3 regions of the Streptomyces sp. NPDC047525 genome follow, and region 1 is predicted to be linked to each of the others. Evidence: riboswitches for the same ligand, from Rfam matches in the RefSeq annotation. Region 1 holds a riboswitch; each other region holds the start of a gene.
What was found. Region 1 has a riboswitch for S-adenosylmethionine ahead of ABZ833_RS13965 (aminotransferase class V-fold PLP-dependent enzyme). Riboswitches for the same ligand answer to the same signal wherever they lie in the genome.

Region 1 (2,257 bases):
AGCGCCGACGACACGGCCTGGGCGATGGACCGCATCATGCGGGGCGAGGCCACCGACGCGCAGATCGCCGGCTTCGTCGTGGCGCTGCGGGCCAAGGGCGAGACCGTGGAGGAGATCTCCGGCCTCGTCCGCACCATGTACGAGCACGCGAATGTGATCGAGGTGCCGGGGCGGACCGTCGACATCGTCGGCACGGGCGGTGACGGCGCCAAGACCGTCAACATCTCCACGATGTCCGCGATCGTCATCGCCGGCGCGGGCGCCAAGGTCGTCAAGCACGGCAACCGCGCCGCGTCGTCGGCCAGCGGCGCCTCCGACGTGCTGGAGAAGCTCGGCGTGAATCTCGAGCTCACCCCCCGGCGGGTCGTCGAGGTCGCGGAGGAGGCGGGGATCACCTTCTGCTTCGCGGTGAAGTTCCACCCGGCGCTGCGGTACGCGGGCGGTGCGCGCAGCCAGTTGGGGATCAGGACCGTGTTCAACCTCCTGGGTCCGCTCACCAACCCGGCCCGGGTGCGCTCTCAGGCCGTCGGCGTCGCCGACGCACGGATGGCGCCGATCGTGGCCGGGGTCTTCGCCGAGCGCGGGCACTCCTCCCTCGTGTTCCGCGGTGACGACGGCCTCGACGAGCTGACGACCACGGCGACCTCCCGGGTCTGGGTCGTGCGGGACGGCGCGGTGCGCGAGGAGTCCTTCGACCCGCGTGACGTCGGCATCGACCTCGTCCCCGTGGAGGCGCTGCGGGGCGCCGACGCCTCGTACAACGCCGAGGTGGCGCTGCGCCTCCTGGACGGCGAGACCGGGCCCGTGCGGGACGCGGTGCTGCTCAACTCGGCGGCGGCCCTGGTGGCCCTCTCGCCGGGCGAGGGGAGCCTCGTGGAGCAGATCCGCGCGGGCATCGCGCAGGCGGCCGAGTCGATCGACTCCGGGGCCGCGAAGAAGGCCCTTGAGCGCTGGGTGTCGGCCAGCAACAGGTGAATGTGGCGCACACCGCAGTCCGGATCCCGGACTGCGGTGGGCACCGGGAAGATCGTGTGGCAAGATGCTGCGCAGGTCATGAGTGACAGCGATTAGGCCCCGGCTCGCTGTCCGGCAACCCTCCGTCCGTGGCGGGGTGCCCCGGGTGAAGACCAGGCCGTGGACAGCAAGGTCCATGGCAAGCGCGGACCCCTGCGAACCCTGGGGTCCTGGTCCTCAAGGGAGCAGTCTCGTGAGCAAGCGAATGCGATAGGGCTTTCCGGCCCCTTTTCCGCACCCCCTTTTCTCTTCATCACTGCAGCGCCGTGACGGCGCCCTTGCAGTGAACTCGCCTGCCTTCCCACGGGAGTTCGCCATGTCCGCACGCACCGTCGCCACCACCACCGACTCCGCTGCCGCCTCCGCCGAGTCCGCCGACCCCTGCTGTGCCGCGCCGCTGCCGGTGCTCGGCCGTGACGTCACCGTGCCGCTCGTCACCGGCGGCGAGGTGACCTACGCGGCGCTCGACTACGCGGCGAGCGCCCCCGCGCTGCAGCGGGTGTGGGACGACGTGGCCGCGTACGCGCCGTACTACGGCAGCGTGCACCGCGGTGCCGGGTACCTCTCGCAGCTCTCCACCGACCTCTTCGAGAACAGCCGCGTCACCGTCGCCGAGTTCCTCGGCTGCCGCGAGGACGACCAGGTCGTCTTCACGCGCTCGACCACCGACTCGCTGGGCCTCCTCGCCGCGGCCCTCCCGGCCGACTGCCAGGTCTTCGTCTTCGAGACCGAGCACCACGCCTCGCTCCTGCCCTGGCGCGACGCCCGCGTGACGTACCTGAACGCGCCGCGCACCGCCGACCAGGCCGTCGCCACCCTGGAGCGCGCCCTCGCCGACCGCGACCCCTACGGGCCCGCCCTGGTCTGCGTGACCGGCGCGTCGAACGTCACCGGTGAGCTGTGGCCGGTCAAGGAGCTGGCCGCCGCGGCCCACGCGCACGGCGCCCGCATCGTCCTGGACGCCGCGCAGCTCGCGCCCCACCACCCGGTCTCCATCGACGAGCTCGACGTCGACTGGGTCGCGTTCTCCGGTCACAAGCTGTACGCGCCCTTCGGCTCGGGCGTCCTCGCGGGCCGCTCCGACTGGCTGCGGGCCGCCGAGCCGTACCTCGCGGGCGGCGGCGCGTCGCGGAAGGTCGCACGGCGCAGCGACGGCGGCGTGGACGTCGAGTGGCACGACACCGCCGCGCGGCACGAGGCCGGTTCGCCGAACGTCATCGGCGTGTACTCGATCGCCTCCGCC
Region 2 (2,257 bases), on a different contig from region 1:
GCGCCGGCGACGCGCTGGAGGTCGATGTGCGGCCGGGAGTACAGGTGCACCTGGCGGCTCGGGGCGATCGTGATGACACGCCGAGCGGACACGGGCGGCAGCAGGGATGACGTGGACGGCACGGCGGAGACTGCCGGCATGTCCGTCACCTCCGCTCGGCAAGCCAGGGCTTGACGTCGACACTCGTAAGCTGCTCGGGACGTTACGTGAGGTCGCAGCGGTGCGCAATGCCCGTCGATCATGGGCGTCCTCACATCGCCGTACGTGCCTCGTCGTCCCTCTCCGTCAAGGACAACCGCCGGGCCACGCCATCTGTTCCGCCTCCGCGCCGGGAGTTGCACGGCCTTCTTGACGGCGCCCTGTGCCCGGACCCAGACTTCCGGGGACGGTCACGATTGTCAGCGCCCGCCCGGCAGGCTCCCTGCACGAGCGGTTCATCGGCCCCGGCCCGCTGGCAGGCAACCCTTCCGCCGCGACGGGGTGCCCCGGGTGACGACCGGGTCCCGCCGTGGCGGCGGGGCAAGTGCGGCCCCGGTTGCAACGGGCCTCGACGGCAGGGCTGGTGGACATGTCCAGGGCGGTCGGTGAGAGGAAGAGCACCCAGCGGCCTCTCCTGACCGCGCCCCGGCCCCGCCCCCGCGTGTTGACCAGACGGCTGCACATCGACCTGCTGCGCGTGTGCAGCGCAGCGGCTCCAGCCGTCTGACGTCCACGCATCACTCTCTCCCTCCCCCTCCCCTGTGCCACCGTCGCCGTGCGCGCGGTCGGCGCCCTCTCACCTGCCTGGAGAGCCATGCCCGAGACCACGTCGCACCGTTCCCACCCTTCCCACCCGACTTCCCTCACGGATCCGGATCCGTGCTCCCCGCTCGAAACCGTCCCGGGCGGCAGCTGCCCCGCGCCGATCCGCAGCCGCATCGGCGCCGACCTGGCCGGCGGCTTCTACCCGGCGCCGCACCGCTATCACCTGTACCTCTCGGCCGGATGTCCGCGCTCCTTGCGCGTCTCGATCACCCTCGACCTGCTCGGACTCCGGGAGTCGGTCACCACGACGCTCCTGACCTCGCACACCCCTGCGGCGGCACTCGACTCACTGCACCGCTACTACGAGGCCACCGAGCACCACTTCGACGGCCCCTTGACCGTTCCCGCCCTGTGCGACCGCTGGAGCGGGCACGTCGTCAGCAACCACACGCCCGACATCCTGCGCGACCTCGCCTGCCGCCTCGCCGCGCACGGCAGCGGCCCTCTCCTGCGCCCATCGGCCCTGGCGGCGCACATCGACACCTGGCACGAACTCCTCGCGGGCCCCCTCACCGTCGAGACGCTGGACCGCCTCGACGGCCGGCTGGCCTCCCACCCGTACCTCGTGGGCGACGAACTCACCTCGGTGGACGTGGACTTGTGGGCCGCTCTCGTCCACCCCACTCCGGACGCGGCCGAGGCAGGCGACTCCCACCCCCACGTCCGCGCCTACGTCCGCCGCCTGCACGCCCATCCCGCCTTCTACGCCAACGGCCCTCTCCCCAAGGCCGCGAGCACCTCCCGCGCCGCCCGTTCCCCGCTCTCCACACCGCCGTTGAGGTAGCCCTGGCTGTGCGTGCTGGTGTGTTCGCCCGCGAAGTGGAGGCCGCCCTCCCGGCGTCCCGTGAAGCCCCAGTACCGGGTGTACTGGCCGGGGCGGTAGGAGGCGTAGGAGCCGCGGGCCCAGGGGTCGTCGACCCAGGAGTCCAGCCAGCCGCGGCCGTTGTACGCCTTCTTGAGGCCGGGGACGAGCGCGTCGAGGTGCCGCAGTGCCAGGTCCGTCACCGTGGCGGACGGCGCGGCGTGCGGGCGCTCGGCCGGGTAACTCGCGCCGCTCCAGCCGCCGGTGAACAGCGTGAGCAGACCTTCCGGTCCTGTCTGGTACGAAGAGGTGTCCCAGGAGCTGAACAGCGGGTTGTCGCTCATGATGCCGCCGCTGAATCCGTCGAACCGCGGGAATTGGCGGTCGAACTGGAACAGCAGCTTGGCATCCGTGCCCATGCCGTGGTTGTCGATGGCCTCGCGCTTGCGGGCGCTGAGGCCCGCGCCGTCCAGGTCGACGCGGCGCAGGGTGGTGAAGGGCAGGGCGAACACGACGCGGTCGGCGGTGACTTCCCCTCTGCGGCCGCCGAAGCGCAGCCGGTAGGTGCCGCCCGCGCGGCGTACGGCCGTGAGGGGCGCGTCGAAGTGAAGGGCCGACTTGGGCAGCCGCTCGGCCATCGCCTGGGGGATG
Region 3 (2,257 bases), on a different contig from region 1:
CGCAGCTGCGCCGTCCGGTAGATCGCCGCGGCCATCCGGCCGAGCGCCTGCCCGTCCTGGTGCCGGTGCTTGCGCACGCCGACGTCGACCTGCGCGAGCGCGTCCAGGCCCACGGTGTGCAGCGCGTCCACGAGCAGGCCCAGCTCCACTCCGTAACCGACGGGGAACGGCAGCCGCTCAAGGAGTGACCTGCGCGCCGCGTACTCGCCGCCCAACGGCTGGACGAAACCGGCCAGTTGGGGCCAGTGCATGTTCAGCAGCGGGCGCGCCATCAGCTCGGTGACCCGGCCGCCCTGACCTGCGGCTGTGGCCAGCGGGCGGTCGTACATCGCCTTCACGAAGTCCACGTCGGGCTCGGTCAGGAGCGGGCCCACGATGCCGGTGACGAAGTCCGCGGAGAACTCCCTCAGGTCCGCGTCGACGAACGCGACGATGTCACCGCCGGTCACCAGGAGTGAGCGCCACAGGACCTCGCCCTTGCCGGGCACGGCCGGGATGCGCGGCAGGATCTCGTCCCGGTGCACGACCCGCGCGCCCGCCTCACGGGCGACCTCGGCCGTGCGGTCCCGGGAGCCGGAGTCGATCACCACGAGCTCGTCGACCAGGCAGGCCTCCTCGACCAGCTCCCGGCGGATCTCGGCGACGATCTCCCCGACCGTCTCCTCCTCGTCGAGCGCGGGCAGGACGACACTCACCGAGGCTCCCGACGCCCGTTTGGCGGCGACGAGTGCGCTGAGCGGACGGTCGGCAACGGACCAGGAACGCCTGGTCAGCCAGCGCTCGGCCTCTTCCAGCACGGGTTGCTCCTCCTGTGTGTGGCCTACATGTGATCCATCTCGCGGTTCGGACGACTATCTCAAGGGTCCAGGCCGTCGGTTACAGTCTTGAACAACGCGGATGACCATCGCATGTCGGGGGTCGACGCGTAACAAATGCCCTGGGCCCCTGAAGCCCCGGCGCCATACCGCTCATCCAGAGGGGCAGAGGGATACGGCCCGTTGAAGCCCCGGCAACCATCCCGCCGACCGCGCACGCGAGGTCTCGGTGGGGAAGGTGCCAATTCCGTCTCGTGACGAGATGCGTCACGGGGAAGATGAGGAGAAAGGGCCTCGCCTCCATGGCTGCGCAGACTGTCGCAACGAACGAAAACACCCCCTCCACGACGCCTTCCCACAGTGGGTCCGTGGACCTCGGCCCCGCATCGGGCCTTTCCTGCCGCGAGTGCGGCGAGCTGTACGCGCTCGGCCCGATCTTCGCCTGCGAGGCCTGTTTCGGCCCGCTCGAAGTCGCGTACGACCTGCCGACCGGTGACCCCGAGGCACTCCGGAAGCAGATCGAGTCCGGCCCCGACAACATCTGGCGTTACGCGCCCCTGCTGCCCGTCCCGGCGGACGTGGCGTCCAAGCCGAACATCAACCCCGGCTGGACCAAGCTCGTCAAGGCCGACAACCTCGCGCGTGAACTCGGCGTCGAGCAGGGCAAGTTGTTCGTCAAGGACGACTCCGGCAACCCGACGCACTCCTTCAAGGACCGTGTCGTGGCGCAGGCCATCGAGGCGGCGCGCGCGTTCGGCTTCACCACCCTCTCCTGCTCCTCCACCGGCAACCTCGCGGGCGCCGTCGGTGCCGCAGCGGCCCGCGCCGGCTTCCGCTCCTGCGTGTTCATCCCGCACGACCTGGAGCAGGGCAAGGTCGTCATGGCCGCGGTCTACGGCGGCGAGCTCGTCGGCATCGAGGGCAACTACGACGACGTGAACCGCTTCTGCTCCGAGCTCATCGGCGACCCGCTGGGCGAGGGCTGGGGCTTCGTGAACGTGAACCTGCGGCCGTACTACGGCGAGGGCTCCAAGACCCTCGCGTACGAGATCTGCGAGCAGCTGGGGTGGGTCCTTCCCGACCAGCTGGTCATCCCGATCGCCTCGGGCTCGCAGCTCACGAAGATCGACAAGGGGCTCAAGGAGCTCATCGCGCTCGGCCTCGTCGAGGACAAGCCGTACAAGATCTTCGGTGCGCAGGCCGAGGGCTGCTCGCCGGTGTCGACCGCCTTCAAGGCCGGGCACGACGTGGTCCGGCCGCAGAAGCCGGACACCATCGCCAAGTCGCTGGCCATCGGCAACCCCGCCGACGGGCCGTACGTCCTGGACATCGCGCGTCGCACGGGCGGTGCGGTGGAGGACGTGAACGACGAGCAGGTCGTCGACGCGATCAAGCTGCTCGCCCGGACCGAGGGGATCTTCGCGGAGACCGCCGGTGGTGTG

Region 2: it holds a riboswitch for S-adenosylmethionine, as region 1 does, so the genes downstream of both, ABZ833_RS03055 (glutathione binding-like protein) here and ABZ833_RS13965 (aminotransferase class V-fold PLP-dependent enzyme) in region 1, are expected to answer to the same signal.
Region 3: it holds a riboswitch for S-adenosylmethionine, as region 1 does, so the genes downstream of both, thrC (threonine synthase) here and ABZ833_RS13965 (aminotransferase class V-fold PLP-dependent enzyme) in region 1, are expected to answer to the same signal.

The regions. Positions count from the first base shown of each region.
Region 1 covers NZ_JBEYTL010000004.1:341,329-343,585, reverse strand. Annotated here, with positions in the region: gene trpD (anthranilate phosphoribosyltransferase) at 1-975, shown strand, start outside; SAM riboswitch class IV at 1,050-1,166, shown strand; gene ABZ833_RS13965 (aminotransferase class V-fold PLP-dependent enzyme) at 1,331-2,257, shown strand, end outside.
Region 2 covers NZ_JBEYTL010000001.1:636,142-638,398, forward strand. Annotated here, with positions in the region: gene ABZ833_RS03050 (putative leader peptide) at 1-140, opposite strand, end outside; SAM riboswitch class IV at 388-532, shown strand; gene ABZ833_RS03055 (glutathione binding-like protein) at 794-1,588, shown strand; gene ABZ833_RS03060 (FAD-dependent oxidoreductase) at 1,507-2,257, opposite strand, start outside.
Region 3 covers NZ_JBEYTL010000030.1:31,102-33,358, forward strand. Annotated here, with positions in the region: gene ABZ833_RS43600 (glucosyl-3-phosphoglycerate synthase) at 1-797, opposite strand, end outside; SAM riboswitch class I at 966-1,100, shown strand; gene thrC (threonine synthase) at 1,094-2,257, shown strand, end outside.